Regions from separate parts of the Streptomyces sp. NPDC032198 genome, predicted to be linked through region 1. Evidence: riboswitches for the same ligand, from Rfam matches in the RefSeq annotation. Region 1 holds a riboswitch; each other region holds the start of a gene.
What was found. A riboswitch is a leader RNA that binds a small molecule or an ion and turns the genes downstream of it on or off. The one in region 1 is predicted to bind S-adenosylmethionine.
Positions count from the first base shown of each region.

Region 2: it holds a riboswitch for S-adenosylmethionine, as region 1 does, so the genes downstream of both, AB0E78_RS12435 (putative leader peptide) here and AB0E78_RS02135 (aminotransferase class V-fold PLP-dependent enzyme) in region 1, are expected to answer to the same signal.
Region 3: it holds a riboswitch for S-adenosylmethionine, as region 1 does, so the genes downstream of both, thrC (threonine synthase) here and AB0E78_RS02135 (aminotransferase class V-fold PLP-dependent enzyme) in region 1, are expected to answer to the same signal.

Region 1 is NZ_JBEZVL010000001.1:445,371-455,741, reverse strand. Features, by position in the region: gene AB0E78_RS02145 (cytochrome bc complex cytochrome b subunit) at 1-1,018, shown strand, start outside; gene trpD (anthranilate phosphoribosyltransferase) at 1,178-2,242, shown strand; SAM riboswitch class IV at 2,317-2,433, shown strand; gene AB0E78_RS02135 (aminotransferase class V-fold PLP-dependent enzyme) at 2,615-4,015, shown strand; gene AB0E78_RS02130 (Lrp/AsnC ligand binding domain-containing protein) at 4,146-4,427, opposite strand; gene AB0E78_RS02125 (rhomboid family intramembrane serine protease) at 4,424-5,155, opposite strand; gene AB0E78_RS02120 (hypothetical protein) at 5,294-5,533, shown strand; gene AB0E78_RS02115 (NYN domain-containing protein) at 5,568-6,917, shown strand; gene AB0E78_RS02110 (NlpC/P60 family protein) at 7,234-8,265, shown strand; gene AB0E78_RS02105 (NlpC/P60 family protein) at 8,496-9,524, shown strand; gene AB0E78_RS02100 (hypothetical protein) at 9,563-10,371, shown strand, end outside.
Region 2 is NZ_JBEZVL010000004.1:317,329-327,699, forward strand. Features, by position in the region: gene AB0E78_RS12420 (LLM class flavin-dependent oxidoreductase) at 1-302, opposite strand, end outside; gene AB0E78_RS12425 (NtaA/DmoA family FMN-dependent monooxygenase) at 317-1,780, opposite strand; gene AB0E78_RS12430 (LLM class flavin-dependent oxidoreductase) at 1,800-3,065, opposite strand; gene AB0E78_RS12435 (putative leader peptide) at 3,142-3,294, opposite strand; SAM riboswitch class IV at 3,342-3,455, opposite strand; gene AB0E78_RS12440 (hypothetical protein) at 4,074-4,823, shown strand; gene AB0E78_RS12445 (DinB family protein) at 4,820-5,254, shown strand; gene AB0E78_RS12450 (M13-type metalloendopeptidase) at 5,327-7,288, opposite strand; gene AB0E78_RS12455 (S1 family peptidase) at 7,619-8,764, shown strand; gene AB0E78_RS12460 (DUF3048 domain-containing protein) at 8,947-9,921, shown strand; gene AB0E78_RS12465 (MMPL family transporter) at 10,046-10,371, opposite strand, start outside.
Region 3 is NZ_JBEZVL010000005.1:142,554-152,924, forward strand. Features, by position in the region: gene AB0E78_RS14705 (extracellular solute-binding protein) at 1-567, shown strand, start outside; gene AB0E78_RS14710 (DUF3263 domain-containing protein) at 578-874, shown strand; gene otsB (trehalose-phosphatase) at 891-1,742, shown strand; gene AB0E78_RS14720 (trehalose-6-phosphate synthase) at 1,820-3,232, opposite strand; gene AB0E78_RS14725 (hypothetical protein) at 3,278-3,571, opposite strand; gene AB0E78_RS14730 (glucosyl-3-phosphoglycerate synthase) at 3,661-4,605, opposite strand; SAM riboswitch class I at 4,773-4,907, shown strand; gene thrC (threonine synthase) at 4,925-6,232, shown strand; gene AB0E78_RS14740 (MoaD/ThiS family protein) at 6,336-6,611, shown strand; gene AB0E78_RS14745 (cold-shock protein) at 7,036-7,239, shown strand; gene groL (chaperonin GroEL) at 7,541-9,166, shown strand; gene AB0E78_RS14755 (hypothetical protein) at 9,279-10,371, opposite strand, start outside.

The DNA.
Region 1 (10,371 bases):
CGGCGGCGACTTCGTGGCCCGGTTCTACTCGGTGCACATCCTGCTGCTGCCGGGCATCATGCTCGGGCTAGTGGTGGCCCACCTGATCCTGGTCTTCTACCACAAGCACACCCAGTTCGCGGGTCCCGGCAAGACGAACAAGAACGTCGTCGGCATGCCGCTGCTGCCCGTCTACATGGCGAAGGCCGGAGGCTTCTTCTTCCTGGTCTTCGGTGTGATCGCGGCCATCTCGGCGATCGCCACGATCAACCCGATCTGGGCGCTCGGTCCCTACCGTCCGGACCAGGTGTCCACCGGAGCGCAGCCCGACTGGTACATGGGCTTCTCCGAGGGCCTGATCCGTGTCATGCCGGGCTGGGAGATCAACGCCTGGGGTCACACGCTCGTCCTGGGCGTGTTCATCCCGCTGGTCATCTTCCCGCTGGTCCTGGTCGCGATCGCGGTCTACCCGTTCATCGAGTCCTGGGTCACCGGGGACAAGCGCGAGCACCACATCCTGGACCGCCCGCGCAACGTCCCGACCCGTACGGGCTTCGGCGTCGCGTGGATCACCTGGTACATGGTGCTGCTGATCGGTGGTGGAAACGACCTCTGGGCCACGCACTTCCACCTGTCGATCAACTCGATCACCTGGTTCGTGCGCATCGCGTTCTTCGTGGCACCGGTCCTCGCCTTCATCATCACCAAGCGGATCTGCCTGGGTCTGCAGCGGCGCGACAAGGACAAGGTGCTGCACGGACGCGAGTCCGGCATCATCAAGCGCCTGCCGCACGGTGAGTTCATCGAGGTCCACGAGCCGCTCAACCAGGAGCAGCTGCACACGCTCACCGCGCACGAGCAGTACGCGCCGCTCGAGATCGGCCCCGCGGTCGACGAGAACGGCGTCGAGCGCAAGGTGTCCGGTTCGCAGAAGCTCCGGGCCAAGCTCAGCAAGGGCTACTACGGGGAGGACAACCAGATCCCCAAGCCCACCACCGAGGAGTACAAGGAGATCACCAGCGGCCACGGCCACCACTGATCCCTGAACGCTCCGACGTTCTGACCGCAAGGTCTGACCACAAGGTCGCCACGGTGAGAGCCCCGTCCCTGCATCCAGTGCATGGACGGGGCTCTTTGCCGTCCCCCGGGCTGGATAAGGTGTTCCTGACCCATGCCTAGACGAACCCAGGAGCGGCAGATGAGCGCTGTGACCCCCGCAGGAGGCAACACCGCGGCGGCCCGTTCCTGGCCCGGTGTGCTGAACGGGCTGCTGGAAGGGCGCGACCAGAGCGCCGAGGACGCCGCGTGGGCGATGGACCGCATCATGCGCGGCGAGGCGACCGACGCGCAGATCGCCGGCTTCGTGGTCGCGCTGCGGGCCAAGGGCGAGACCGTGGAGGAGATCTCCGGCCTCGTCCGCACGATGTACGAGCACGCCAACGTGATCGAGGTGCCGGGGCGGACCGTCGACATCGTCGGCACCGGCGGCGACGGCGCGAAGACCGTCAACATCTCCACGATGTCCGCGATCGTGGCCGCGGGAGCGGGTGCGAAGGTCGTCAAGCACGGCAACCGCGCGGCCTCCAGCGCCTCGGGCGCCTCCGACGTCCTGGAGAAGCTCGGGGTCAACCTGGAGCTGCCGCTGAACCGGGTCGTCGAGGTGGCCGAGGAAGCCGGGATCACCTTCTGCTTCGCCGTGAAGTTCCACCCGGCGCTGCGGCACGCCGGCGGGGCCCGCAGCCAGCTGGGCATCCGGACCGTCTTCAACGCCCTCGGCCCGCTCACCAACCCGGCCAAGGTGCGTGCCCAGGCGGTCGGCGTCGCCGACCCGCGGATGGCGCCGATCGTGGCCGGGGTCTTCGCCGAGCGCGGGAACTCCTCCCTCGTCTTCCGCGGCGACGACGGGCTCGACGAGCTGACGACCACGGCCACATCGCGGGTCTGGGTCGTACGGGACGGAGCCGTGCGCGAGGAGGCCTTCGACCCACGGGACGTCGGCATCGATCTCGTCCCCGTGGAGGCGCTGCGGGGCGCTGACGCCTCGTACAACGCCGAGGTGGCGCTGCGCCTCCTGGACGGCGAGAAGGGCCCTGTGCGGGACGCCGTGCTGCTCAACACGGCGGCGGCCCTGGTGGCCCTCTCGCCGGGCGAGGGGACCCTCGTGGAGCAGATCGGCGCCGGGATCGCGAAGGCGGCCCAGGCCATCGACTCCGGTTCCGCGAAGACGGCACTGGAGCGGTGGGTGGCGGCCAGCAACAGGTGAGTGTGGCGCACACCGCAGTCCGGATGCCGGACTGCGGTGTGCACCGGGAAGATCGTGTGGCAAGATGCTGCGCAGGTCATGAGTGACAGCGATTAGGCCCCGGCTCGCTGTCCGGCAACCCTCCGTCCGTGGCGGGGTGCCCCGGGTGAAGACCAGGCCGTACGCAGCAAGGCGTATGGCAAGCGCGGACCCCTGCGCACTCGATGAGTGTCGTACCCCTGGGGTCCTGGTCCTCAAGGGAGCAGTCTCGTGAGCAAGCGAATGCGATAGGGCTTCCCGGCCCCTTTTCCGCACCCCCTTTTCTCTTCATCACTGCAGCGCCCTATGTGCGCCCTCGCAGTGAACTCGCCTGCCTTCCCACGGGAGTTCGCCATGTCCGCACGCTCTGTCGCCACCGTCACCGACGCCTCCTCCACCGAGTCCGCCGACCCCTGCTGCGCCGCGCCGCTGCCGGTGCTCGGCCGTGACGTCACCGTGCCGCTCGTCACCGGCGGCGAGGTGACCTACGCGGCGCTCGACTACGCCGCGAGCGCCCCGGCGCTGCAGCGGGTGTGGGACGACGTGGCCGCGTACGCGCCGTACTACGGCAGCGTGCACCGCGGTGCCGGGTACCTCTCGCAGCTCTCCACCGACCTCTTCGAGAACAGCCGCGTCACCGTCGCGGAGTTCCTGGGCTGCCGCGAGGACGACCAGGTCGTCTTCACGCGTTCGACCACCGACTCGCTCAACCTCCTTGCCGCCGCCCTCCCCGCCGACTGCCAGGTCTTCGTCTTCGAGACCGAGCACCACGCCTCGCTGCTGCCCTGGCGCGACGCCCGCGTGACGTACCTGAACGCGCCGCGCACCCCCGACCAGGCCGTGGCCACCCTGGAGCGCGCCCTCGCCGACCGCGACCCCTACGGGCCCGCCCTGGTGTGCGTGACCGGCGCCTCGAACGTCACCGGTGAGCTGTGGCCGGTCAAGGAGCTCGCCGCCGCCGCCCACGCGCACGGCGCCCGCATCGTCCTGGACGCCGCGCAGCTCGCGCCCCACCACCCCGTCTCGATCAGCGAGCTCGACGTCGACTGGGTCGCCTTCTCCGGCCACAAGCTGTACGCGCCCTTCGGCTCGGGTGTCCTCGCGGGACGCTCCGACTGGCTGCGGGCAGCCGAGCCGTACCTCGCGGGCGGCGGTGCCTCGCGCAAGGTCGCGCGGCGTACGGACGGCGGCGTGGACGTCGAGTGGCACGACACCGCGGCGCGGCACGAGGCCGGCTCGCCGAACGTCATCGGCGTGTACTCGATCGCCGCCGCCTGCAAGGCGCTCACCGAGGCGGGCTTCGACGAGCTCGTCGCCCGGGAGCGCCACCTCATCGCCAAGGTCCGCGAGGGCCTCGCTGACGTGCCCGCCGTGAAGGTGCTGTCGCTCTTCGGTGACGACGCGCCGCGCGTCGGTGTCATCTCCTTCGTCGTCGACGGCTGGAACAGCTCGCACTTCGCCGCCGCGCTCTCCGCCGAGTACGGCATCGGCGTACGCGACGGTCTCTTCTGCGCCCACCCGCTGGTGCGCACCCTGCTCGGCAGCGACCCGCAGAGCCAGGGCGAGTGCGGTGCCCCCGAGGCCGCGCCCGGCGAGAAGTCCCTGAACGCGATTCGTGTCAGCTTCGGCGCGGGCACCCCGGACGAGCACGTGGAGCGCTTCGTGCGCGCCTGCAAGGAGCTCGTGGCCGACGGCGCGCGCTGGAACTACCGTACGGAGGACGGGCGTTGCGTCCCGGACACCACCGCAGCCTGAGCCCTGGGCCGCCCCCTCAGGCGTGAGCCCAGAACGATCATCCGCAGGGCCCGCTCGGTCGCGTCGGTGAGGAACACCGAGCGCCTGGAGTGCCCCGGCGCCCCGAAGGCCCCGGAGACGCCCAGGACGCCTAGGAGTCGAGGCCGATCGCGAACGCCGCTTCGAGGTCGTGCTGCGAGTACGTACGGAACGCGACATGCGTGTCCGTCCCCTCCACGCCCGGGATCTTGCTGATCTTGCCGGGGATGACGTCGGCCAGGTCGTCGTGGCGGGTGACGCGCACCATGGCGATCAGGTCGTACGTACCGGTCACGGAGAAGACCTCGCTGACACAGTCCAGGGCGGCGATCGACTCGGCGATCTCCGGGATCCGGTCCACGCTGGTCTTGATGAGCACGATCGCGGTGATCACGGCTGACTGTCTCCCTCGGTAACCGGTGCTGGCTTCTTCACTCTAGCTGTCCTCCTGTAGCGCCCCCATGCGTACAGAAAGCCGAGGGAGAACCCGACCAGATGGGCCAAGTACGCCACTCCCGGCCCCTGCGCGCCCTGCCAGGCCGCGAGCCACTGCAGCACCACCCAGAACGGCAGCACCACCCAGGCCGGAAACCGCAGCGGCAGGAAGAAGAGGAACGGGAAGAGGCTGGTGACCCGCGCCTTGGGGAAGAGACGGAGAAAGGCACCGAGCACCGCGGAGATCGCCCCCGACGCGCCCACCAGGGTCTGATGCGAGCCCGCGTGCGCGACCGCGTACGCGAACAGGGCGAGATAGCCGCAGCCGAGATAGAAGAACGCGAACTGGAGGTGTCCCATCCGCTCCTCGGTCATCGCCCCGAAGACGAAGAGGAACAGCATGTTGCCCAGCAGATGCAGCCAGCTCCCGTGCACGAAGAGCGCGGTGGCCGGGGCGAGCACGGGCCGCAGCGCCCCGCTGAACAGCTCGGAGGGGACCACGCCCCAGCGCTCGAAGTAGTCCTGCTGGGCGGCGAGCAGCTCATCGCCGGTCCCGTACGCGGGATTGAGCCCCGACACGGGCGAGATCACGAAGACCAGACAGCAGACGGCGATCAGTCCGTACGTGACCGGGGCGGACTGCCCCCTGAGCATTCGGCCCGCCGTCGAACCCCATGTCCTGATCATGAACAGAGCATGACGTAAGGGCAGCAAACCGTACAGACCGCCCCGCCGCGTGGGAGGCCGCCGCATGGAGACCCTTACAGGCCTTAGGGTTACGGACACCACGCACCATGGAATTCCGAAGGAAAGCGAACAGCCACGATGACGGTTCCTCTGCCGACCGACACCACCCGGTGGCGCTGCGCGCTCTGCGGCAACCTCACGCGTTTCGACGTGACCCGCACGTCGAAGGTCGTCGAATATGTGCACCTCGACCTGGCCGGTGAGTCGAACGTCGAGGAACGTGAGGTGGTCAGTGAGACCATCGAGTCGGTGCGCTGCCGCTGGTGCAACGCGGTGGACCAGGTGGAACTCGTGGACAGGCCGGGCGCCGGCTCCTGAGGGAGCGGGCCCCGCACAGCTAGTGGGGTGACGGATGGTGGAGAGCGCAAGCGGGGAGCCGGACGACGGCACCGCTGAGGTGCTCGACCGCCCGCTGCCCGACGGAGTACGACGGCGGGTCGTCCAGATCGTCTCGGACGGCTTCGGCGGGCTCACGGTCAGCGAACTGCCCGCACAGCTGCGGCAGTATGCCCGCTTCACGCCGACCCGGCGCACGAAGTTCGCGGGCAACGCGATGGCGGCGGCCCTGGAGGGCGACGCGCTCTTCCGGCAGCGCATCGGCGAACGTCTCAGAGAGGCGCAGCCCGAGCTCACCGGCGCCCTGGACGCGGGCTCACCGCCCCCGGCCGCGGACCCCCTCGATGTGGCGGCCGCGGCCTATGTGCTGCGTCCCACCGGCTGGGTGAAGCTGGTGACCGCCGCGGGTGAGGAAGCCCTGCGGGCGGACGCCGAGCGCGTCGAGGACGAGACCCGCGCCGAACTCGAACGGCTGCGCGAGGAACTCTCCGCGGCCCGCGGCCAGACGAAGGCCGAGACCGAACGGCTGCGCATGGAGCTGGAGTCGGCGAAGAAGGAAGCCGAATCGATGCATCGCAAGCTGCGCGGTGCCCTCAGTGACGTCAAGCGCGGTGAGGCCGCCCTGCGCAAGGCCGCCGCCGAGTACGACGCCGCACGCGCCGAGGGCCAGGCGCAGCTGTCCGCCGCCGAGAGCGAGTCCCGGCGGCTCAAGGCACGGCTGAGCGAGACCGAGGCCGCCCTGGAAGCCAGCCGCAGGGCGGCGCGCGAGGGCCGCAGCGTCGAGGACATGCGGGTACGGCTGCTGCTCGACACGGTCCTGGAGTCCGCCCAGGGGCTGCGCCGCGAACTGGCCCTGCCGCCCGTCTCCGTGCGGCCCGCGGAGACCGTGGACGCCGTCGAGCCCGGCCGGATGACGCCCAAGGACATCGCCGCCCGCGCGCTCTCCGAGAACGACCCGGCGATCCTCGACCAGCTGCTCGCGCTGCCGCAGGCGCACATGGTCGTGGACGGCTACAACGTCACCAAGACGGGCTATCCGACGATGCCCCTGGAGAAGCAGCGGCTGCGGCTTCTCGGCTCGCTCTCGCAGCTCGCCGCGCAGACCGGCGCCGAGATGACCTGCGTCTTCGACGGGGCCGAACTCGCCGCGCCCGTACTGCTCGCGCCGCCGCGCGGGGTGCGGGTGCTGTTCTCCAAGCCGGGCGTCACCGCGGACGAACTGATCCGCCAGCTGGTGCGCGCCGAGCCTCCCGGGCGCCCCGTGGTCGTCGTCTCGACCGACCGCGAAGTGGCCGACGGGATCGCGAAGGCGGGGGCGCGGCCGGTCGCTTCGGCCGTCCTCCTGAAGCGGCTTTCGCGCGGCTGACGCGCGCCGCTTTCGCGGGGCTGCCGCACGTCGCTTTCGCGGGGCTAAGGGGCGCAAGTAACTCCTGTTCCCTATGCCCGAATTGGGGAGCCGGCTTCGCGACGCAGCGTCAAGTCATACTCACCGCCTGTACGTTATCGGTAAAATATGCGCCCGGCACCCCACTTTTTGCCCTTCAGGATTTGAACTGATCACAAGGAGGTCACTAAGGTCACGGCTCGAACCTCCGCTCGGTTGATCACCCATCCGGGGTGACAGCGGCGGTACCCGCCCACCGGATCTCGGTAGGCGGCTGGAGGAAGAAGGAGCCGCCTTCGTGGCGTCCCATCGTCGACCCAAGCAGCCGAGCCGCGCACGCGTGACCGTGCTCACCGCGACCGCCGCCGCTGCCGTGGCACTCACCTCCCAGGCCGCCAATGCGGCGCCCAGCGAGAAGCCGAGCAAGGACGAGGTCAAGTCCAAGGTCGACAAGCTCTACGAGGACGCCGGCCGGGCCACCGACCGGTACAACGGCGCCAAGGAGAAGCAGGAGAAGCTCGAGAAGGAGATCGGCGAGCTTCAGGACAAGGTCGCCCGCGGCCAGGAGGACCTCAACGACCTCCGCGGCGGGCTCGGTTCGATGGCCAGCGCGCAGTACCGCACCGGCGGCATCGACCCCTCCGTCCAGCTCTTCCTCTCCGCCGACCCGGACGACTACCTCGACAAGGCGTCCACCATGGACCAGTTGAGCGGTCAGCAGGTCGAGGCGCTCAAGAAGGTCCAGGAGAAGCAGCGGACCCTCGCGCAGGAGCGCAAGGAGGCTTCCGACAAGCTCAAGGACCTCGCCGACACGCGCAAGGAACTGGGCAAGAAGAAGAAGGAAGTCCAGAGCAAGCTGGGCGCCGCCCAGAAGCTGCTCAACACCCTCAGCGCCAAGGAGAAGGCGGACCTCGCCGCCAAGGAGCAGCGCGCGAGCCGCAGCGCCGGCGACCGCGTGGACCTCGGCAAGGAGGTCCCGGCATCGCAGCGCGGCCAGGCCGCCCTGAGCGCCGCCGCCACGCAGCTCGGCAAGCCCTACGTCTCCGGCGGCAGCGGCCCCAACTCCTACGACTGCTCCGGCCTCACGCAGTGGGCGTACAACCAGGCTGGTGTGCAGATCACCCGGACCACGTACACCCAGCAGAACGACGGCACGAAGATCGGTCGCGGCGAGCTGAAGCCCGGCGACCTGGTGTTCTTCAACAGCCTCGCGCACGTCGGCTTCTACGCGGGCAACGGCCAGATCCTGCACGCCCCCAAGCCGGGCGCCGTGGTGCGCTACGAGTCGATGTCCACCGTCGGCTCCTTCCAGTTCGGCGTCCGCATCTGAAACGACCGGCGTGCCGCCCAAACGGGCGAATTCCGGTAACTCGAGCTGACCCCACGCCCCGTCGGTGACCTGCGTCTCCGGCGGGGCGTCACTTTGCGTACACGGCGGGGTCTTTGGCCGTGACGTGATCCCACGGCTACTGTCGCGCCCATTCCCCCGACGGATCGGGGGGACTTCCCCCGGTTCGTCCATTGTCCGGGGGTTCGTCAGCGGAGGGAGAGCGGCTTCCCGTGGGGTCCCATCGTCGTCCCGCGCTGTCCGGCCTTGACCGGAGCACGCGCGTAACCGTCCTGTCAGCCGCCGCGGCCACCGCCGCGGCCGCCCTCGCCGCCACACCGGCCGGCGCCGCACCTCAGGACACCCCGGCGACCACCAAGGCCAAGGTGGACCGCCTCTTCGAGGAGGCCGAGCAGGCCACCGAGGCGTACAACAAGGCCGACGAGCGCGCGGACACGCTGCGCGAGCAGGTCGAGCGGGCCAAGGACAGCGTCGCCCGCGGCCAGGAGCGCATCAACACGATGCGCGGCGCGCTCGGTTCGCTCGCCGGGGCGCAGTACCGCTCGGGCGGCATCGACCCCTCCGTCGCCCTGATGCTCTCCTCCGACCCGGACGGCTATCTGGAGAAGGCGGCGGCGCTCGACCGCATCAGCGCCCGGCAGGCAGGCGAACTGACCGACCTGCAGAAGGCCCAGCGCAGCCTCGCGCAGGAGCGCACCGAAGCCGGCCGCAAGCTCCTTGAGCTGGAGAAGAGCCGCACCGCCGTGGCCCGCCACAAGCGGAGCGTCGAACACAAGCTCGCCAAGGCGCGCAAGCTGCTCAACTCCCTGTCCGCGCGGGACCGCGAGGAGTACGACAGGACGTCGCGCTCGGGACGCGACGAGATGCCGGACCCCGGGAGCGCCGGGCCCACCTCGGGGCGGGCCGCCGCCGCCCTCGCCGCGGCCCGGTCGGCGATCGGCCGCCCCTACGTGTGGGGCGCCAACGGCCCGTCCGGATTCGACTGTTCGGGCCTCACCCAGTGGTCGTACGCGCAGGCGGGCGTCGGCCTGCCGCGCACCTCGCAGGCCCAGCGGTACGCGGGACGCCAGGTGCCCCTGTCCCAGGCGAAGCCCGGCGACCTGGTCGCCTACCGCGACGACGCCAGCCACATCGGGATGTACGTGGGCAACGGCCAGGTCGTGCACGCGCCCTACCCCGGCGCCCCCGTCCGATACGACCCGGTCGGCATGATGCCGGTGTCGTCGGTGACGCGGATCTGACCGGCGGTCCGCCGCCCGCTGCCCTTACGATCTGAAACGTGGCTGGTCGCGGGCGTGGGTCGTGGGTGCTGGGGATCTGTGTCGCCCTGCTCGTCGGGTGCGGCGGTCCCTCGGCGCCCGATGCCGCGCCCGGCGACGTGCGCAGGCTGCTCGACCGGCGTGCGGAAGCGGTGCTCGACCGGGACGCGGACGCGTTCCGCGCGACGGGCCGCGCTGCCGGGGGTACCGGGGCCAGCGAGGCCGGCGAGGCCTACGACAACCTCCGCGAGGTGCCGCTCCAGTCCTGGCAGTACCGCCTGACCGCCTTCCGGCGGAACGGGGCGCGCGCCACGGCCACCGCCGACCTGCGGTACCGCATCAAGGGCTACGACAGCGAACCGCTCGTCACCTCGCGCTCGCTCACGCTGGAGGAGCGCGACGGACGGTGGTACGTCGCCTCTGAGCGGCCCGCGAAGAAGGCCACGCAGCAACTCTGGGACCAGGGGCCCGTGACGTCCGTACGGGGCGCTCACAGCCTCGTGCTGGGCATCAGGCGCGGTGATCGGGACGAGACGACGCTGCGCGAGTACGCGGAGCTCGCCGACCGGGCGGTGCCGCTGGTGCGGGACGCCTGGCGGGGGAAGTGGCCGGAGCGGGTCGTCGTCATGGTGCCGGGGTCCCTGGACGGCATGGCGGGGCTGCTCGGGGCGCCCGCCTCCGGATATCGGGGGATCGCGGCGGTGACCACGGGGGAGACCGGCGGCTCCGGGGAGGCGCCCGCCGACCGGATCATCGTCAACCCCGAGGCGTACGGCGTGCTCGGTGACTTCGGCAAGCAGGTCGTGCTCACCCACGAGGCGACCCATGT
Region 2 (10,371 bases), on a different contig from region 1:
GGATGCAGCGCGTCGATCAGGCCGAACTCCTCGACCGTGGAGAGCGCGGTGCGGTGACCGAGCTGTACGGCGCCTGCCCCGAGCCGGATCGTGGAGGTCTCGGCGGCGGTCAGGGCGAGGACGACCGCGGGTGAGGTGCCTGCCACGCCCGGGTTGAGGTGGTGTTCGGCGAACCAGTAGCGGGCGTAGCCGAATCGCTCGGTCTGCCGGGCCAGGTCGATGGAGTGGTGGAGCGCTTCGGCCGCGGTGGAACCGGACGAGACCGGGACCAGGTCGAGGACGCCGAGAGGGATGGCTGACATGGGTGTGGTCCTCCTCAGCGGCCGGCCGGCGCGGGCACGGACGTAGGTGCGGTCTCGGGCGTGGGTGCGGTCTCGGGCGTGGGTGCGGATGCGGGCTCGGGGAAGCCCGGCCTGGCGTCGGGGTGGGCCAGGCCCAGGTGGTCGCGCAGGGTGGTGCCCTCGTACTCCGTGCGGAAGACGCCGCGCTCCTGGAGCAGCGGGACCACGGTGTCGGCGAAGGCGTCGAGGCCACCGGGGGTGATGTGCGGGACGAGGATGAACCCGTCGGACGCGTCGGCCTGGACGAAGGAGTTGATCGCCTCGGCGACGGTGGCCGGGGAGCCGACGAAGGACTGGCGGTTGCCGGTCTCGATGACGAGGTCGCGGATGGACCACTTGTTCGCCGCCGCGAGCTCGCGCCACTCCCGGGCGGTGGCCAGCGGGTCACGGTACATCCGCACCTGGGCCCGGCCGCGCGCGACGGTGTGCTCGCCGAGGTCCGGGTCGATGTCGGGCAGCGGGCCCTCCGGGTCGTACGCGGAGAGGTCGCGGTTCCAGACGAACTCCAGGTGCTTGATCGCGGTGGCGCCACTGACCTGCTTGCGCCGCACCTCCCGGGAGAGTTCCTCCGCCTCGGCGTCCGTGTCGCCGAGAACGAAGGTCGCGGCGGGCAGGATGAGCAACTGGTCGTGGGTGCGGCCGTGGCGGGCCAGGCGGCCCTTGACGTCCGTGTAGAACGCCTGCCCCTCTTTGAGCGTGCTGTACCGGCTGAAGATCGCGTCCGCGCCCTCGGCGGCGAATTCCCGACCTTCCTCCGAGTCGCCCGCCTGGAAGATGACCGGGCGCCCCTGGGGACTGCGCGGGACGTTGAACTGCCCCTGGATGTCGAAGTGCTGTCCCTGGTGGACGAAGGCGCCCGCCTTGGCGTCACGCAGGAAGGTGCCGGTCTGCTGGTCGGCGAGGATCTCGTCCCCGCGCCAGGAGTCGAACAGCTCGCCCGCCGTGCCGAGGAACTCCCTCGCCCTGGAGTAGCGCTCGTCCTGCGGGAGGAATCCGCCGCGGCGGAAGTTCTCGCCGGTGAAGGCGTCCCACGAGGTGACGACGTTCCAGGCGGCTCGGCCGTCCGAGAGGTGGTCGAGACTGGCGAACTGGCGGGCCACCTCATAGGGCTCGTTGAAGGTGGAGTTGATGGTGCCGGTCAGACCGAGGCGTTCGGTGACAGCGGCGAGCGCGGTGAGGACGGCGAAGGTGTCGGGCCGCCCGACGACGTCCAAGTCGTAGATCTGACCGCCCTGTTCACGCAGCCGCAGCCCCTCGGCGAGGAACAGGAAGTCGAATTTGGCGCGCTCGGCGGTGCGTGCGAAGTGCGCGAAGGAGCTGAACTCGATGTGGCTGCCGGCTTCGGGGTCGCTCCACACAGTGGTGTTGTTGACGCCCGGGAAATGCGCCGCGAGGTGGATCTGCTTGAGCGGCTTGTCCGGTGACGTTGACTTGCTCATGTCGGTGGTCCTTTCCCGCTCAGGCGGTGGCGGCGTAGCGGCTTGCGGGGCGGGCGAGGCCCAGCAGACCGCGCAGGGTGTCGGCCTCGTACGCGCGGCGGAAGACGCCGCGGCGCTGGAGCTCGGGCACCAGGCCCCGGGTGATCGCCGGGAGGTCGTGGCCGACGACGGCGGGGCGCAGCCGGAATCCGGTGAGCCCGGCCTGCGCCAACTCTGCGAGCAGATCAGCCAGTTGAGCGGGCGTACCGGTGAAGATGTGCGCGTCGCTGGTGTACGGCTGCCCGGCGAGGGAGTCCAGCCGTTCCCGGCGGGCCGCGGCGGCGGCCGGGTCGTCGTCGAGGAACACCACCAGGTCGCCGAAGAGGTGCAGGGGCTCGTCGCCGCGTCCGGCCGTGTCCTGTTCGGCGCGGACCGCCCTGACGATGGCGTGTGCGTGCCCGGCGTCGCGCGGAGTGACGTATCCGAGGTCCGCGGAGCGGCCGAGGAGGCGGAACGGTGCGTCGGTCGGGCCCTCGTGGGCGAGCGCACTGACGAGGGGCCGGCCCTGCGGCGGCCGGGGTGTGATCGAGGGGCCCTTGACGCTGAAGTGCTTGCCCTCGAAGTCGATGTAGTGCAGCTTGTCGCGGTCGATGAAGCGGCCGGTGGCGACGTCCCGGATCTCCGCGTCGTCCTCCCAGCTGTCCCAGAGGCGGCGCACGGCTTCGGCGTAGTCGGCCGCCTCGTCGAAGAGGTCGGCGGTCAACTCCCGTACGTCCGGCCTGCCGAGATCCTCGACGCCCTCGAGGGCGGGCAGCGTGCGGCGTCCGAAGTGCGCGGCCTCGTTCCGGCGCGCCGACACCTGCACACGTACGCCCGCACGGCCCGTGCTCACGTAGTCGAGCGTGGCGATCGCCTTGGATATGTGGAAGGGCTCCGTGTGGGTGGCCACCACCGTCGGCACCAGACCGATGTGGCTGGTCAGCGGCGCGACGCGCGCGGCGACGAGGACGGCGTCGAGCCGTCCGCGGACCTGGTCGGTGCGTCCGTCGGGCTCGGTGAAGTGCGAGGACTGGAGTCCGAGCCCGTCCTCGATCGTCACGAAGTCGAGCAGACCGCGCTCGGCCTCGGTGACCAGATCGGTCCAGTACCGGGCGGTGAACAACTCCCCTGGCCGGGAGACCGGTTCACGCCAGGCGGCCGGATGCCAGCCCGCGCCGTCGAGCGCGACGGCGAGGTGCAGCGCGGCCGAAGAGGCGGAGTCAGCGGAAAAGGGCAGGGCGGATGAAGGTGAAGGTGATGACGACACGGAGGAGTGCCTTCCTGATCGACCGTACGAGAACACCGGCCCCTCGGCTCCGAGGGTGCGGCGGCGGGGTGACGGGTCAGGAACGACAGAGCGCGCCGGCGACACGCTGCAGGTCGATGTGCGGCCGGGAGTAGAGATGCACCTGGCGGCTCGGGGCGATCACCAGGACGCGTGGCGCGGGCGCGTGCACGGGCGGCACGGGCGCAGGAACGGGCGGCACCAGTGGCATGTCCGTCACCTCCGCCCTTCCGGCTCGGCGGGCCCGGGGCCCCGCCTGTCTCGCGCTTGCGGAACCCTGGTCGGGAACCGCCCGGTCCTCACCTGGAGCACCCCGCCGCGAGGGAGGGTTGCCGGTCAGCAAGCCAGGGCTTGACGCTGACACTCGTAACCTGCTCGGACGTTACGTGAGGTCGTAGCCGTGCGCAATGCCCCGTGGATCATGGCAGGGCTCACATCGCCGTACGTGTCTCTTCGTGGGACTCCGTCAGGGTCAACCGGCGGGCCACGCCTTCTGTTCCGCTCCCGCTGGGGGAGTTCCGGGGACTTCCAGGGAGTTTCCTGGGGGTCGGGGAGTTCCACAGGCCTTCTTGACGGCGGGGGAACCCCGGACCCAGACTTCCGGGGACGGTCTCGAACGGGTCCCCGAGCGGGCCATCGGCTCCGGGTACACCTCCGGATACCACGGGCCTCGACAGCAGGGCTGGTGAACATGTCCAGGGCGGTCGCCGCGAGGAACAGCACCCCGCGATCCCCCCTGTCCGCACCCAGACCCCGCCCCCACGTCCTGACCAGGCGGCTGCACATCGACCTGCTGCGCGTGTGCAGCGCCTCGGCTCCAGCTCTCTGACGTCACCGCGCAAGAGCCGACCGCCCGCCCGGCAGCAAGGGCTCGTCATCGCTCCGGCTCTCCGTGGCCTCTGAGGCCCTCTGCTGCCACGCCATCCCCTCTCCCCCGCCGCCCCACCGGCACCGAGCGCCGCGGGCGCCCCCTCACCTGTCTGGAGAGCCATGCCCGAGACCACGTCGCACCGCCCGCAGATCCGCAGCCGCATCGGAGCCGATCTCGCGGGCGGCTTCTACCCGGCGCCCCACCGCTATCACCTGTACCTCTCGGCCGGATGTCCGCGCTCCCTGCGCGTCTCGATCACCCTCGACCTGCTCGGCCTCAGGAGCGCGGTCACCACGACGCTCCTGACACCGGACACCACCGCGGCGGCCCACGCCGACCTACACCGCCACTACGAGGCCACCGAGCACCACTTCGACGGTCCGCCGACCGTTCCCGCACTGTGCGACCGATGGAGCGGGCACGTCGTCAGCAACCACACCCCCGACATCCTGCGCGACCTGGCCTGCCGCTTCGCCGCGCACGCCGGCGGCCCGCTGCCCCGGCTGCGCCCGTCGGCCCTCGCGGCACGGATCGACGCCTGGCACGAGCAACTCGCGGGCCCCCTCACCCCCGCGACGCTGGACCACGTCGACCGCCGACTGGCCCGCCACGCCTACCTGGTGGGCGAGGAACTCACCGCGGCGGACGTGGACTTGTGGGCGCGGCTCGTCCACCGGACCCCCGACGCAGCCGAGGCGACGGATGCCCGCCCCGACGTGTGGTCCTACGTACGCCGCCTGCACGACCACCCGGCCTTCCACGCCAACCACCCGCACCCCGTTGAACCGAACCGGCGGCCGAGCCCACCCGAGTGCGGCACAAAATCCGTTTCCCCAGCCGAGAGGCCCTGTGCCAGGGTCACCCGGTGACGGATTCCCGGCACACTCTGCTCCGCGGGCAGTTCGACCTGACCTGGTCGCTCTTCGAATACCACCTGGAGCGGCTCGAGCCCGTCCCTGTTCCGACGATCGGCTGGATCAGCTGGCACATCGGCTGGTGGTGGAGCGTGACGATCGACCACGCGCGGGGGCGACTGCCGCGTCAGCGGACCGAGATCACCTGGCCGGGTGGCGGCAAGGCAGCCGTCGACTGGTTGCGTGACCTGCGCACGGACTGGCTGGCGGTGCTCGACCGGCTCGACGACGCCGCCCTGGACGCCACCGCTCCGTTCCCCTGGCAGCACGACCCCGGGCACACCGTGGCCGACATGCTCGCCTGGGTGAACTCCGAGCTGATGAAGAACGCCGCCGAGATCGGCCAACTCCGCCTGCTGCGCGCCGCGCGCGAGCCGGACCGGTGAGCGGGCGGGCGGCGCGGAAACGGGTCGGGGCGGCCACGGCGAAGTGCCATGGCCGCCCCCGGGGAGATCAGGTCACCAGATCCTGACGCGCTCCGCCGGGTCAAGCCAGAGCCCGTCGCCCTCCACCGTCCCGAACGCGTCATGGAACTCGTCGAGGTTGCGGACGATGTTGGCCCGGAACTCCGGCGGCGAGTGCGGGTCGATGGTGAGGTACTGCTGCTCCTGCTCCTTGCGGCGCTTGGTGCGCCAGCAGTAGGCCCAGTTCATGAAGAGCCGCTGGGAACCGGTCGTGCCGTCGCGCTCCGGCATCGGGGCGCCGTCGAGCGCGATCTTGTACGCCGTGTGCCCGATGGTCAGGCCGCCCAGGTCGCCGATGTTCTCGCCGACCGTGAGCGAGCCGTTGACGAACTCGCCGGGGAGGTTGCGGGGCGAGAACGCGTCGTACTGCTTGACCAGTGCCTTCGACTTCGCCTCGAACGCCGTCTTGTCGGCCGCGGTCCACCAGTCGTTGAGGTTGCCCGCGCCGTCGTACTGCGCGCCCTGGTCGTCGAAACCGTGGCCGATCTCGTGGCCGATGACCGAGCCGATGCCACCGTAGTTCTCCGCGGGGTCGGCGTCGGGCGAGAAGAACGGCTTCTGCAGGATGCCCGCGGGGAAGCAGATCTCGTTGGTGCCCGGGTTGTAGTACGCGTTGACCGTCTGCGGCAGCATGAACCACTCGTCGCGGTCGACCGGCGCACCGATCTTGGCGAGCTGCCGGTCGGACTCGAAGGCGGCTGCCGCGTGCGCGTTGCCGAGCAGGTCGTCGTCGGAGACCTGGAGCGCCGAGTAGTCGCGGAACGTGTCCGGGTAGCCGATCTTGGGACGGAACGTGGCGAGCTTCTCGTACGCGCGCTCCTTCGTCTCGTCCGTCATCCAGTCCAGGCGGGCGATCGACTGGCGGTAGGCCTCGAGGAGGTTGCCGACGAGGTCGTCCATCATGGCCTTGGAGCTCGGCGGGAAGTGCCGCGCCACGTACTCCTTGCCGACGGCCTCACCGATGGAGCCCTCGACGAAGGCGACCGCCCGCTTCCACCGGGCGCGCAGCTCCGGGGTGCCGTTGAGGGTGCGGCCGTAGAACTCGAAGTTGTTCCGGACAAAGGGGTCCGTGAGGTACGGCGCGCTGGAGCGCAGCACCCGGACGAGCGTCCAGTCCCGCCACTGCTCGATCGGCACCTCGTCGAGGACCGCGGACAGGTGACGGAAGTAGGACGGCTGGCGGACGCACGTCTCGGCGATGGTGGCGTCCGAGCCGCCGAGCCCCTCGGCGAAGGCGCGCCAGTCGAAGTGCGGCGCCAGGGTGATCAGTTCGTGCAGGGTGGTGAGGTTGTACGTCTTCTGGACGTCACGCGTCTCGGCCCGCTCCCAGTGGCCGGCGGCGAGCCGCGTCTCCAGGGCAAGGACCGTCTGCGCGGCCTCGGCGGGCGAGGCGTGCTGCCCCAGCGTGAGCAGCTCGGTGAGGTGGGCGAGGTACTTCTCGCGGATCTCGGCGAACTTCTCTTCCCGGTAGTACGACTCGTCGGGCAGGCCGAGCCCGCCCTGGAGGATGTTGAAGAGGTAGCGGTCGGAGTTCCGGTCGTCCGAGTCGATGTACGAGCCGAAGAGACCGGAGCCGCCGATCCGCTCGAAGCGGCCGAGGAACGCCGCGAGCTCCCGGGTGTCGCGGAGCCCCGCGACCTCGTCGATCAGGGGCTGGGCCGGGGCGAGCCCGCGGGCGGCGATCGTCTCCTCGTCCATGAAGGAGGCGTACAGCGTGGCGATCTTGCGCGCGTCATCCGGGACGGCGCCGGACGAGGCGGCCGACGCCAGCTCCTGGATGATCACCTTCACTTGTTCCTCGGCCGTGTCGACCAGCTGTACAAAGGGGCCCCAGCTGGAGCGATCCTCGGGGATCGGCTCGTGCTCCAGCCAGTGACCGTTGACGTGGCCGAACAGGTCGTCCTGCGGCCGGATCTCGGGGTTCATGCCCGTGCGGGCGTCATCCAGCATGCTCATTCACGCACCCTACGCGGACAGCGTGGCCGAACACGATCGGCTTGCGGCCGCCGATCGTGCCCCGGCCGGCCCCCGCCGTCCTCAGTCGTCGACGCACTCCCGCGGATGCCGTGCCGTCACCGTGTCACCGCCGGCCACCCGGGCACGCGGGCGTGTCGGTGAACACCACCCGGCCGCTGTTTTTTGGCTCCAATTGCCTCCGGATGACGCCCAGTTGGTATGGACATGACTGCCGGGCCGCTCTTATGCTCCGCCTGAACTCATCGTGAGAGCGCTCTCATCACCCCCTGTTCCTCCCCACCCCGATGGAACGACAGAAAGGGCCCTGCCGTGAGACGCAGAACCGGAGTCCGCATCGCCTTCTCCTCCTTGCTTCTGGCCGGCACCTGGGCGAGTGCCTCGCTCGCCCCCACCGCGAGCGCCGCCCCCGCGCCCGCCGCTCCCCCGGCATCCGCGGGCATGCTCACCGCCCTGCAGGACGACCTCGGACTCACCGCGGGCCAGGCGCGCGCCCGCCTCGCCGCCGAGAAGACCGCGACCCGTGTCGACCGCGCGGCGCAGCGGGCGGCCGGATCCACGTACGCCGGTTCCTGGTACGACGCCGACACCGGCAAGCTGACCGTCGCCACCACCAGCGCGGGCAGGACCGAGGCCCTGCGCGAGACCGGCGCCGCCGTCCGCGTGGTCCGCCACAGCGCGAAGCAACTGGACGCCGCCAAGGAACGCATCGACTCCCTGTCCGCACCCAAGGGCGTCAGCAGCTGGCACGTGGCGCCGCGCAGCAACAAGATAGTGGTGAACGTCGTCGCTGCTCAGAAGGACGACAACGATGTCCGACGGTTCGTCGACCGGGCCCGGAAGGCCGGTCCCGTCCAGGTCGAGACGGTCGGCAAGGCACCCAGCACCTTCGCCGCGGGCACCGTGGGCGGCGACCCGTACTACACCGGCAACGTCCGCTGTTCCATCGGCTTCTCGGTGCACGGCGGGTTCGTCACCGCGGGCCACTGCGGGCAGGCGGGCGCCGCGGTGCGCGGCTGGGACAACTCGCCCATCGGCAACTTCCAGGGCTCCTCGTTCCCCGACAACGACTACGCGTACGTCAGCGTGGGCAACGGCTGGTGGACCGTCCCGGTGGTGCTCGGCTGGGGCACCGTCTCCGACCAGCTCGTCCGCGGCTCGGCGGAGGCACCCGTGGGTGCCTCGATCTGCCGCTCCGGCTCCACCACGCACTGGCACTGCGGCACCGTGCTCGCCAAGAACGAGACCGTCAACTACAGCCAGGGCGCCGTCCACCAGATGACCAAGACGAGCGTCTGCGCCGAACCCGGCGACTCCGGGGGCTCGTTCATCAGCGGCGACCAGGCCCAGGGCGTCACCTCGGGCGGCTGGGGCAACTGCAGCGGCGGCGGTGAGACCTGGCACCAGCCGATCAACGAGATCCTCGGGCGCTACGGACTGACCCTGCACACCGCCTGACGGCGGCGGACCGCGCCGGGCCCACGCGAGGGTCCGGCGCGTACGCCGCTGCGGTGAGTCCTGGCGGCTGGATGGCCCCAACGGGGTTCACCGCACGCGCCCCGGAGGAAGGACTGCGGCTGCCACTGCCAGGAACGAACCGGTCCCGGGACCACGCGTCCGGGGACGAACGGAGAACCACGATGACAGCTAGGGCCCGCAGCCGCGCCCGCATCGGCACGTGTCTTCTTGTCATGGTCGCCGCGGGCGCTCTTACGACGGGAGCCGCACTTCCGAGCGCACCGGCGGACGCCGGGGCCCCGCCGCTGGAGCGATCACCCTTCACCGGAACGAGGGCGGATCAGGGCCCGGTGCTCGCGGTGAAGTTCGACAACGCGCGCATGGCCCGGCCGCACACCGGTCTGGCGCAGGCGGACATCGTCTACGTGGAGAAGGTCGAGGGCGGCATGAGCCGCCTCATGGGCGTGTACTCGAGCCGCCTCCCCGAGGCCGTCGGCCCGGTGCGCAGCGCACGGGAGTCCGACGTCGAGCTGCTGCGGCAGTTCGGCCGCCCGGCACTCGCCTACTCGGGGGTGCGCAGTTCGCTCCACAAGATGCTCGAGCGGTCACCGCTGTACGTCCGCCCGCACGACCGTGTCCCCAGCGCCTACTTCCGCGACGGCAACCGCCCCGCCCCGCACGACCTCTTCGTCCGCCCCCAGGCCGTGCTGCGCTCGGCCCCGCGGGCCGACCACCCCACCGACATCGGATTCCGCTTCGGCCCGGCCCCGGAAGGCGGCACTCCCGCATCGGTGCGGACCGTCCGCTACGCCTCGGCCAGCCACACCTTCAGCTGGTCACCCCAGGAGCAGCGCTGGCTCGCCTCCTTCGACGGGGCCCCGGCCCGCAGCACCTCGGGGGCGCGCCTCGGAGCGAGGACCATCGTGATCCAGCACGTGGACATGCCGCCGTCACGCTACAAGGACGTCAACGGCGCGGCGACCCCGTACATCAAGACGGTCGGCAGCGGCAGGGCGACGGTCCTGCGGGGCGGCAAGGCGTACCAGACCCACTGGAAGCGGTCGAGCCCCGAGGGCGGCACGTCGTTCACGCTCTCCAACGGCCGGCGGATGCCTTTCGCTCCCGGGCAGGTCTGGATGGTCTTCGCGGACCGCTGAGCCACCCCGGCCGGAGGCCCCTGACAGGCCCCGGACAGGCCCGGACAGGCCCGGACAGGCGTCGGCCCGGTGACCGTGTCCGGTCACCGGGCCGACGGGGTGCTCCGCACGGAGCGTCAGGTGCTCAGCCGCGTAGGGACTCGAGCTCCCTTTCCTGGTCCTCCTGGTGCGCCGTGGGGTAGTCGCCGAGCTGCTTGTGCAGCTTCTCGCCCTCGACGTCGACGTTCGGCAGCGCGCGGTCCAGCCACTTCGGCAGCCACCATGCCTTCTTGCCGAGCAGGGCGAGCACGGCCGGGACGATCGCCATGCGGACGACGAAGGCGTCGAAGAGGACGGCGATGGCCAGGCCGAAGCCCATCATCTTGATCATGTCGTCGTTCTCCATGATGAAGCCGGAGAAGACGCTGATCATGATGACCGCCGCTGCGGCGACGACCCGTCCGCCGTGCG
Region 3 (10,371 bases), on a different contig from region 1:
CTGAAGGACGAGCTCGTCGGCAAGGGCCTGACGGGCGCCACACCCCCCGCCAAGCTCGACCGCGCCGAGGCCTTCGCCGCCTTCACGCGCGGCGACGTGGGCATGCTTAACGGCCACCCCACGCTGATGCAGATGGCCGCGAAGAAGGGCGTGAAGTACGGCATGGTGCCGATGCCCGGGGTGAACGGCCACACCCAGGCCACGATGGGCGTCGCCGACTGGATGATGGCGTTCAAGCAGCGCGGCAACCGCGAGGAGATCGGCAAGTTCCTCGACTTCGCCTACAGCACGAAGAACGTCCTGGACTTCTCGCGCGAGTACGACCTGCTGCCGGTGACGAACTCCGCCGCCGAGCAGATGACGGGCAACAAGAACGACAAGGCGCTCGCCGAGTTCCTCGACGAGCTGCCCACCTCGCAGCTGTACCCGGTCGGCAAGACGTCCTGGGCGCAGGTCTCCGTCCAGGTCAAGAAGTACATCGGCAAGGCCGTGGACACGAACGGCAATCCGGCGTCGATCCTCAGCCAGATCCAGGCCAAGGCGGTCACCGAGGAGAACTCGGAATAGCGTGGCCGGCATGACCGATGCCCAGGACGATGCCGCTGACAACGCTCGGGCCGATGCCCCGGACGACGCGTTCCCCGACACCGGACTCTCCGAGCGCGACCGCGCGATCCTCGCCCTGGAGCGCCGGGACTGGGTGACCGGTCCCGGCGCCAAGGAGCGGGCCGTGCGCGAGCAGCTCGGCCTGGTCCCGGTCCGCTACTACCAGCTCCTGAACGCCCTGCTCGACGATCCCCGCGCCCTCGCGCACGATCCGGTCACCGTGAACCGGCTTCGGCGGGTCAGGGAGTCCCGGCGCGGGGAGCGTTGAGCGTAGGGTCGGGCCCATGGGTGACCCTGTGTACTTTCCCGAGCTGCCCGAGCCCGTGACCCCCGCCGGACGCGAGGGTCTGGCCGCGCTCCTGGCGCGGCCCGGGAAAGCCGTGATCGCGCTCGACTTCGACGGCACGCTCGCCCCGATCGTGGCCGACCCCGAGCAGGCCCGCGCCCACCCCGGCGCCGTCCCGGCCCTCGCCGCGCTCGCGCCGAAGGTGCGGTCCGTCGCCGTTGTCACGGGCCGCCCGGCGGGCGTGGCGGTGCGCTACGGCGGCCTCGCGGGCGTCCCCGGCCTCGAACACCTCGTCGTGCTCGGGCACTACGGCGCCGAGCGCTGGGACGCCGTCTCCTCCACCGTGCACGCGGCCGAGCCGCACCCCGGGGTGGCGTCCGTGCGCGCCGAACTGCCCGGCTTCCTGGACGGGATGGGCGCCTGGCGCGGCACGTGGATAGAGGAGAAGGGCCGCGCGGTCGCGGTGCACACCCGGCGTGCGGCCGACCCGCAGGCCGCCTTCGAGGCGCTGCGCGAGCCGCTCGCCGAGCTGGCGTCCCGGCACGGCCTGATCGTCGAACCGGGCCGTCTGGTCCTGGAGTTGAGGCCCCCCGGCATGGACAAGGGCGTGGCCCTCGCCGACTACGTACGCGAAGTGGGCGCCGAGACCGTCCTGTACGCGGGCGACGACCTGGGCGACCTGCCCGCCTTCGCGGCCGTCGAGAAGCTCCGCTCGGACCAGGTGCGGGGCCTGCTCGTGTGCAGCGGCAGCGCGGAGGTGGCGGAGCTTGCCGAGCGGGCCGACCTGGTGGTGGACGGCCCGCAGGGCGTGGTGGAGCTCCTTGGCTCCCTCGCCGCTCAACTGCCCTGATCGGCACCGAGGTCGGGCGGGTCGGGGATGGGGTTGCCGAAGTGGTCGCGGGGCTGGGAGGTCCGCCACTCGAACGATTAGGCCCTCAGCGCCCGCAGCTGGTCCAGGAACCACTGGGCCGGGGGCAGAGCCGTGGCCGCCGCCGCGAGCCGCTTCGTTCGTTCCGCTCGTTCCTCCGCCGGCATCGACAGCGCCGCGTGCAGAGCCGAAGCCGTGCCCGTCACGTCGTACGGGTTCACCACGAGCGCGTCGTCGCCCAGCTCCTCGTACGCCCCCGCCTCTCGCGAGAGAACCAGTGCGCACCCCTCGTCGGAGACGACCGGCACCTCCTTGGCGACCAGGTTCATGCCGTCCCGGATGGGGTTCACCAGGGCCACGTCGGCCAGCCGGTACGCCGCGAGCGAGCGCGCGAAGTCGTCCTTCACGTGCAACACCACCGGCGTCCAGCCGGCCACACCGAAGCGGGAGTTGATTTCGTCGGCGACCCGCTGCACCTCCGCCGTGTAGTCGCGGTACACCGCGAGATCCTGCCGGGAGGGGTACGCGAAGGCGACGTGCACCACCCGCTCGCGCCACTCCGGGTGGGACTCGAGCAGCTCCCGGTACGCCAGCAGTCCCCGGACGATGTTCTTCGACAGTTCCGTCCGGTCCACCCGGACGATCACCTTCCGGTCGCCGGAACCCCCGATCTGCTCCCGCAGCGCGACCAGCCGTTCCTCCACGTCGTCCCGCCGCGACCGCTCCCGCAGGAAGTCCGCGTCCGCCCCGAGCCCGTGCACCCCGATGCGCGTGCCTGACGTACCGCCGAGGACGGCGACGCAGCACTCCGTGAACGCGTCCGCCCACCGCCCGGTCAGGAACGCGGCACGGTCGGCGCCGAGGATGCCCCGCAGCAGCTGCTCCGCGATGTCGTCCGGCAGCATCCGGAAGTAGTCCACCGGCGCCCACGGCGTGTGCGAGAAGTGGCCGATGCGCAGGTCGGGGCGGAGCTCCCGCAGCATGCCCGGCACCAGGGCCAGGTGGTAGTCCTGGACGAGGACCGCCGCGTCCGCACCGGCGCTCTCCGCGAGCGCCTCGGCGAAGGCCCGGTTGTAGGTCTCGTACGCCGCCCACTGCGCCCGGAACTCCGCGCCGAAGGCCGGTTCCAGCGGGGTCTGGTAGAGCATGTGGTGGACGAACCACAGCACCGAGTTCGCGATCCCGTTGTATGCGTCGGCGTGCACGCCCTCGTGCGAACCCGCGTCGATGTCGAGCATCCGCACCCCGGGCTCGCCGACCCCGCGCCGCACGGCCTCACGGTCGCCGTCGCCCAGCGCCGCGCAGACCCACAGGGCCGCTTCCCCGTCGGATTCGCCGATCGCGCTGAGCCCGGAGACGAGACCGCCGCCGCCGCGCTTGGCCGTCAGCTCCCCGTTCTCCTCCAGGGTGTACGTGACGGGGCCGCGGTTGGACGCGACGAGGATCTGGGCGGAGGCGTGCTCGGAGACCATGTGGCGAACCTAGCCCTTCCGGGATGGGCTCAAACGTACGGGCGCTCATCGCTGGTCGCGTCTGCTCCTCGCCGCCGCCACCGCCAGAACGCCCAGCGTGAACAGGGAGATCGCCAGACCCGCGTACAGCATGGTGTCCGACTCGCCGCCCGTGTCGGCCAGTTCCCCCGGCGTGCTCCCGCGGCTCACGGTCCCGGCCTGCTGATGCCCCGGAACGGGCCGTACCGGTGCGTCCATGACCATGGTGCCGGTGGCCCTGATGTCGCCGTACGGCGATTCCGCGGCGGCGGGCGCGGTGGCCGCTCCGAGTGCTCCTGCCACGAGAATGGCCGTCGTCATGGCCACGGCACCGACGCGTCGCGCGCTTCCCATTACCTGTCTGAGCCACATAAGTGGGGAATGTAGACAAAATGCTCGGTTCTGGGTGGTTACGCCACGCGGCGGGCCGTGTACTCCGCTATGCCGCACATCGGCGGGCGCTCCTCCGTGTCCACCGAATGGGTCCGCGGCTCGAACCCGTGCTCGCCCCGTTCGAACTGGGTGAGTTCGGGGCGCACGAGATGCCCGCGCGCGAGCCGCAGCTGCGCCGTCCGGTAGATCGCCGCCGCCATCCGCCCCAGCGCCTGCCCGTCCTGGTGCCGGTGCTTGCGCACGCCGACGTCGACCTGCGCGAGCGCGTCCAGGCCCACCGTGTGCAGCGCGTCGACGAGCAGGCCCAGCTCCACTCCGTAACCGACGGGGAACGGCAGCCGCTCCAGGAGGGACCTGCGCGCCGCGTACTCGCCGCCCAGCGGCTGGACGAACCCCGCGAGCTGCGGCCAGTGCATGTTGAGCAGCGGGCGCGCCATCAGCTCCGTGACCCGGCCGCCCTGACCTGCCGCCTCGCCCAGGGGGCGGTCGTACATCGCCTTCACGAAGTGCACGTCGGGCTCGGTCAGGAGCGGGCCCACGATGCCGGTGACGAAGTCCGCCGAGAACTCCCTCAGGTCCGCGTCGACGAACGCGACGATGTCACCGCCGGTCACCAGGAGCGAGCGCCACAGGACCTCGCCCTTGCCGGGCACGGCCGGGATGCGCGGCAGGATCTCGTCCCGGTGCACGACCCGCGCGCCCGCCTCCCGCGCGACCTCGGCCGTACGGTCCCGCGAGCCGGAGTCGATCACCACGAGCTCGTCGACGAGGGGAGTCCCCTCGACCAGCTCGCGGCGGATCGCGGCGACGATCTCGCCGACCGTCCCCTCCTCGTCGAGCGCGGGCAGGACGACGCTCACCGAGGCTCCCGACGCCCGTTTGGCGTCGAGCAGCGCGCTGAGCGGACGGTCGGCAACGGACCAGGAACGCCTGGTCAGCCAGCGCTCGGCCTCTTCCAGCACGGGTGGCTCCTCCTGTGTGTGGCCTACATGTGATCCATCTCGCGGTTCGGACGACTATCTCAAGGGTCCAGGCCGTCGGTTACAGTCTTGAACAACGCGGATGACCATCGCATGTCGGGGGTCATCGCGTAACAAATGCCCCGGGCCCCTGAAGCCCGGCGCCATACCGCTCATCCAGAGGGGCAGAGGGATACGGCCCGTTGAAGCCCCGGCAACCATCCCGCCGACCGCGCACGCGAGGTCTCGGTGGGGAAGGTGCCAATTCCGTCTCGCGGCGAAATGCGTCGCGAGGAAGATGAGGAGAAAGGGCCTCGCCTCCATGGCTGCGCAGACTGTCGCAACGAACGACACCACCCCCTCCACCACGGGTTCCGTGGACCTCGGCCCCGCGTCCGGCCTCTCTTGCCGCGAGTGCGGCGAGCTCTACGCGCTGGGCCCGATCTTCGCCTGCGAGGCCTGTTTCGGCCCGCTCGAAGTCGCGTACGACCTGCCGACCGGCGACCCCGAGGCACTCCGGAAGCAGATCGAGTCCGGCCCCGACAACATCTGGCGCTACGCGCCCCTGCTGCCCGTCCCGGCGAACGTCGCCGAGAAGCCGAACATCAACCCCGGCTGGACCAAGCTGGTCAAGGCCGACAACCTCGCGCGTGAACTCGGCGTCGAGCAGGGCAAGTTGTTCGTCAAGGACGACTCCGGCAACCCGACGCACTCCTTCAAGGACCGCGTCGTCGCGCAGGCCATCGAGGCCGCGCGCGCCTTCGGCTTCACCACCCTCTCCTGCTCCTCCACCGGCAACCTCGCGGGCGCCGTCGGCGCCGCCGCCGCCCGCGCCGGCTTCCGCTCCTGTGTGTTCATCCCGCACGACCTGGAGCAGGGCAAGGTCGTCATGGCCGCGGTCTACGGCGGCGAGCTCGTCGGCATCGAGGGCAACTACGACGACGTGAACCGCTTCTGCTCCGAGCTCATCGGCGACCCGCTGGGCGAGGGCTGGGGCTTCGTGAACGTGAACCTCCGGCCGTACTACGGCGAGGGCTCCAAGACCCTCGCGTACGAGATCTGCGAGCAGCTCGGCTGGCAGCTGCCCGACCAGCTGGTCATCCCGATCGCCTCCGGCTCGCAGCTCACGAAGATCGACAAGGGCCTCAAGGAGCTCATCGAGCTGGGGCTCGTCGAGGACAAGCCGTACAAGATCTTCGGTGCGCAGGCCGAGGGCTGTTCACCGGTGTCGACCGCCTTCAAGGCCGGTCACGACGTCGTGCGCCCCCAGAAGCCGGACACCATCGCCAAGTCGCTCGCCATCGGCAACCCCGCCGACGGGCCGTACGTCCTGGACATCGCGCGTCGCACGGGCGGTGCGGTGGAGGACGTGAACGACGAGCAGGTCGTCGACGCGATCAAGCTCCTCGCTCGGACCGAGGGCATCTTCGCGGAGACCGCGGGCGGGGTCACGGTCGGCGTCACGAAGAAGCTGATCGACGCGGGCCTCATCGACCCGACCTTGACCACGGTTGTGTTGAACACGGGTGACGGGCTCAAGACTCTTGACGCTGTTGCCGAGACGTCTCAGGCGACCGCCACGATCCGCCCCAGCCTGGACGCGTTCCGCGCCGCCGGGCTCGCCGGCTAGCTGCCGTAGGGCCTGACCGCCGTCCTCGACGGGCGGTCGTGGTCCGTCCTCGCGCAGTTCCCCGCGCCCCTGAAAGGGGCCCCACACACCCCGAGGTGAAATCATGAGCGTGAACGTCCGTATCCCCACCATCCTCCGCACCTACACCGGCGGTCGGTCCGAGGTCGCCGCGGAGGGTGCGAATCTCTCCGAGGTCATCGCCGATCTGGAGAAGAACCACGCCGGTATCGCGGCCCGTGTCCTGGACGACCAGGGCAAGCTGCGGCGTTTCGTGAACGTTTACGTGAACGACGACGACGTCCGCTTCGAGCAGGGCCTGGAGACGGCGACGCCGGACGGTGCCGGGGTCTCCATCATTCCCGCCGTCGCCGGTGGTTGATTCTTTAAAGAAATACCCTGCGTAATCTCCATTGCCCCCTCCGCGAGAGAAGCGGAGGGGGCAATTCCATGTGGTTGAGCGCGGTACAGTTGGGAAGCGAGCTTCCCTGTTTGTGCCGAGCGCATATACGAAGTCGCCCCGAGGGCGACAAGAAGTAGCCAAAGTGCCCCGCCCATTTGCCCCTCTCGTGGCATTTGCCTGGCCCGACTTGCCCTGAACTCCGGCGAATTCTTCGCATATTACCGATCAGGCGTGCCCAGAATTCTCGTCCGATTGACCTGTTGCAGAGGGCAGTTGGACAGATACATTCAGCCGCGGTCGACGCGTTCCGGCGCACGCCTCCACAACCCATTGGGGGGGTGAGGTCTGACCCGGGTCCGCGAAGTGCGGGTCCGTGCAAGGGCCAGTAATAGGGGAGTTAGGCATGGCTCAGGGCACCGTCAAGTGGTTCAACGCGGAGAAGGGGTACGGCTTCATCGCGGTCGACGGTGGTGCGGATGTTTTCGTCCACTACAGCGCGATTCAGATGGACGGCTACCGCACCCTTGAAGAAGGTCAGCGAGTGGAGTTCGAGATCTCGCAGGGCCAGAAGGGTCCGCAGGCGGACATGGTCAAGCTCGCCGTCTGATCTCGGCGCGATCGGCCAGTGACTTAGAGAGTCACGAGGGGCCCGTACCCGACAGGGGTACGGGCCCCTCGTGCGTGCGCCCCTCGTACGTCTGGGATCCGCGAGAGGCGCTTGCACTCGTAGGGGTCGAGTGCTAATCATTGGGCTTAGCACTCTCCGAGTGAGAGTGACAGAACTTGGATCGGGTCGGTGAGGCCCGCAGGCCGGGTGGGGCAAGGAACCACAAGGCTTGCAGGCCGTCCGTCGCGGGCGCTGGCGCGATCCGGAAGCATGCCACCCCTGTCCGGGAGGACCACTTCACATGGCCAAGATCATCGCGTTCGACGAGGAGGCACGGCGCGGCCTCGAGCGCGGCATGAACCAGCTCGCCGACGCCGTCAAGGTGACCCTGGGCCCCAAGGGTCGCAACGTCGTCCTCGAGAAGAAGTGGGGTGCCCCCACGATCACCAACGATGGTGTTTCCATCGCCAAGGAGATCGAGCTCGAGGACCCGTACGAGAAGATCGGCGCCGAGCTGGTCAAGGAGGTCGCGAAGAAGACGGACGACGTCGCCGGTGACGGCACGACGACCGCGACCGTCCTGGCGCAGGCGCTGGTCCGCGAGGGCCTTCGCAACGTAGCCGCCGGTGCCAACCCCATGGCCCTCAAGCGTGGCATCGAGAAGGCCGTCGAGGCCGTCTCGGGTGCCCTCCTTGAGCAGGCCAAGGACGTGGAGACCAAGGAGCAGATCGCTTCTACGGCCTCCATCTCCGCCGCCGACACCCAGATCGGCGAGCTCATCGCCGAGGCGATGGACAAGGTCGGCAAGGAAGGCGTCATCACCGTCGAGGAGTCGCAGACCTTCGGTCTTGAGCTTGAGCTCACCGAGGGCATGCGCTTCGACAAGGGCTACATCTCGGCGTACTTCGCCACGGACATGGAGCGTATGGAGGCGTCGCTCGACGACCCGTACATCCTGATCGTGAACTCGAAGATCTCGAACGTGAAGGACCTCCTTCCGCTCCTCGAGAAGGTCATGCAGTCCGGCAAGCCGCTGCTGATCATCGCCGAGGACGTCGAGGGCGAGGCCCTGTCGACCCTGGTCGTCAACAAGATCCGTGGCACCTTCAAGTCCGTTGCCGTCAAGGCCCCGGGCTTCGGTGACCGCCGCAAGGCCATGCTCGGCGACATCGCCATCCTCACCGGTGGCACCGTCATCTCCGAGGAGGTCGGCCTCAAGCTGGAGAACGCCGGTCTCGACCTGCTCGGCCGCGCCCGCAAGGTCGTCATCACCAAGGACGAGACCACGATCGTCGACGGCTCCGGTGAGAGCGACCAGGTCCAGGGTCGCGTCAACCAGATCCGCGCCGAGATCGAGAACTCGGACAGCGACTACGACCGCGAGAAGCTGCAGGAGCGCCTGGCGAAGCTCGCCGGCGGTGTTGCGGTCATCAAGGCCGGTGCCGCGACCGAGGTGGAGCTCAAGGAGCGCAAGCACCGCATCGAGGACGCCGTTCGCAACGCGAAGGCCGCCGTCGAAGAGGGCATCGTCGCCGGTGGTGGCGTGGCCCTCATCCAGGCCGCCGCTGTCTTCGAGAAGCTTGAGCTCGAAGGTGACGAGGCCACCGGTGCCGCCGCTGTGAAGCTGGCCCTTGAGGCCCCGCTGAAGCAGATCGCCGTCAACGCCGGCCTTGAGGGTGGCGTCATCGTCGAGAAGGTGCGCAACCTGCCCATCGGTCACGGCCTGAACGCCGCGACCGGTGAGTACGTCGACATGATCGCCGAGGGCATCCTCGACCCGGCGAAGGTCACGCGCTCTGCCCTGCAGAACGCCGCGTCCATCGCCGCGCTGTTCCTCACCACCGAGGCCGTCATCGCCGACAAGCCGGAGAAGGCGGGCGCTGCCCCGGCCGGCGGCGGCATGCCGGGCGGTGACATGGACTTCTGATCCGCCTCCGGCTGATCAGCGGTTCATCGCTACACGCGAACCGAGGGCGGCACTCCTTCTCACGAAGGGGTGCCGCCCTCGGGCGTTTCCCGGTGCGTACGGGGCGTGCGGCTTACGAAAGACGGTCCATGATCCAGGTGCAGAGTTCTTCCGTGACCAGGGTGTGGCCCTCGTTGTGGGAGGCGCAGAGGTACTCGTCGAGCTCGCTGTCCCCGGAGTCCTCCGGGAACGGGTCGTGCAGCTTCTCGTGGGTGTCGATGTCGCGCAGGGCGACCGCGCTCACCGAGGGGACGAAGCAGTGCTCGCGGGTCTCCGCCTCCGAGCCGAGGCCGATGATCGCGGGGATCTTGTTCAGCTCGTCGGCGAGGATGCCGAAGCCCTCCAGGGTGCCGCCGGGCGCACCGTCGATCTCGGGCATGCCCGAGGTGCGGATCTGCGGCTTGCGCAGGGTCACCACGCGGAGCTGGGCGACGAGCTTCTCCTCGCCCGCGGGCTGCGTGTAGAGGTGGGTGCCGGTGATGCCGAGGCCCTTGCCGTGGAACGCCCGTACGCCGGGGTCGATGCCGTTGGCCACGCCGGTGCGCACGCCGTTGGCGACGCCGATCTTCTTCGGGCGCCTGGGCCAGCCGCCCACCCGCTCCAGCTCGGCGAGGAACTCGATGCGCTCCTTGTCGGTCTCCGGGGAGTCGTCCCATTCGGAGATGTGCTGCCACAGGAGCTGGCGCGCCGCCGGGCTGTTCATCTGGTTCGAGAAGGCCGCGTTGAGCCGCCGGATGTAGTGCGCGAACGACTGCAGCGCGATGGGGATCCAGGCGCCGCGGTGCGGGCTGTCGAAGGAGAAGTACAGCTCGGTCTGGTGGTCGACGTTGTCGTGCTCCATCTTGGCGAGCGCGTACCGCGTGACCAGGCCACCCATGCTGAAGCCGCCGACGGTCAGCGGGTGGTTGCCGACGCGCCGCGCGATCGCCTCCTGGATCGCCGACCGTGCGGCCCTGGCGTTGTCCAGGATCGAGGCGCTGCGCTCGTCGAAGCCGAGCAGGATGACGTCGTAACCGCGCTGCCGCAGCTCCGTGAGGAACGGGTACGGGCCCCGCTCAAGGATTTCCCACGAGAAGTCCAGGTCGCTCGGCCCGCTGTTGAAGCCGTCGCCCAGGATCACCGGCTTGGTGAGCCCGCGCCCGGGGTCCGCGAGATACACCCAGGCC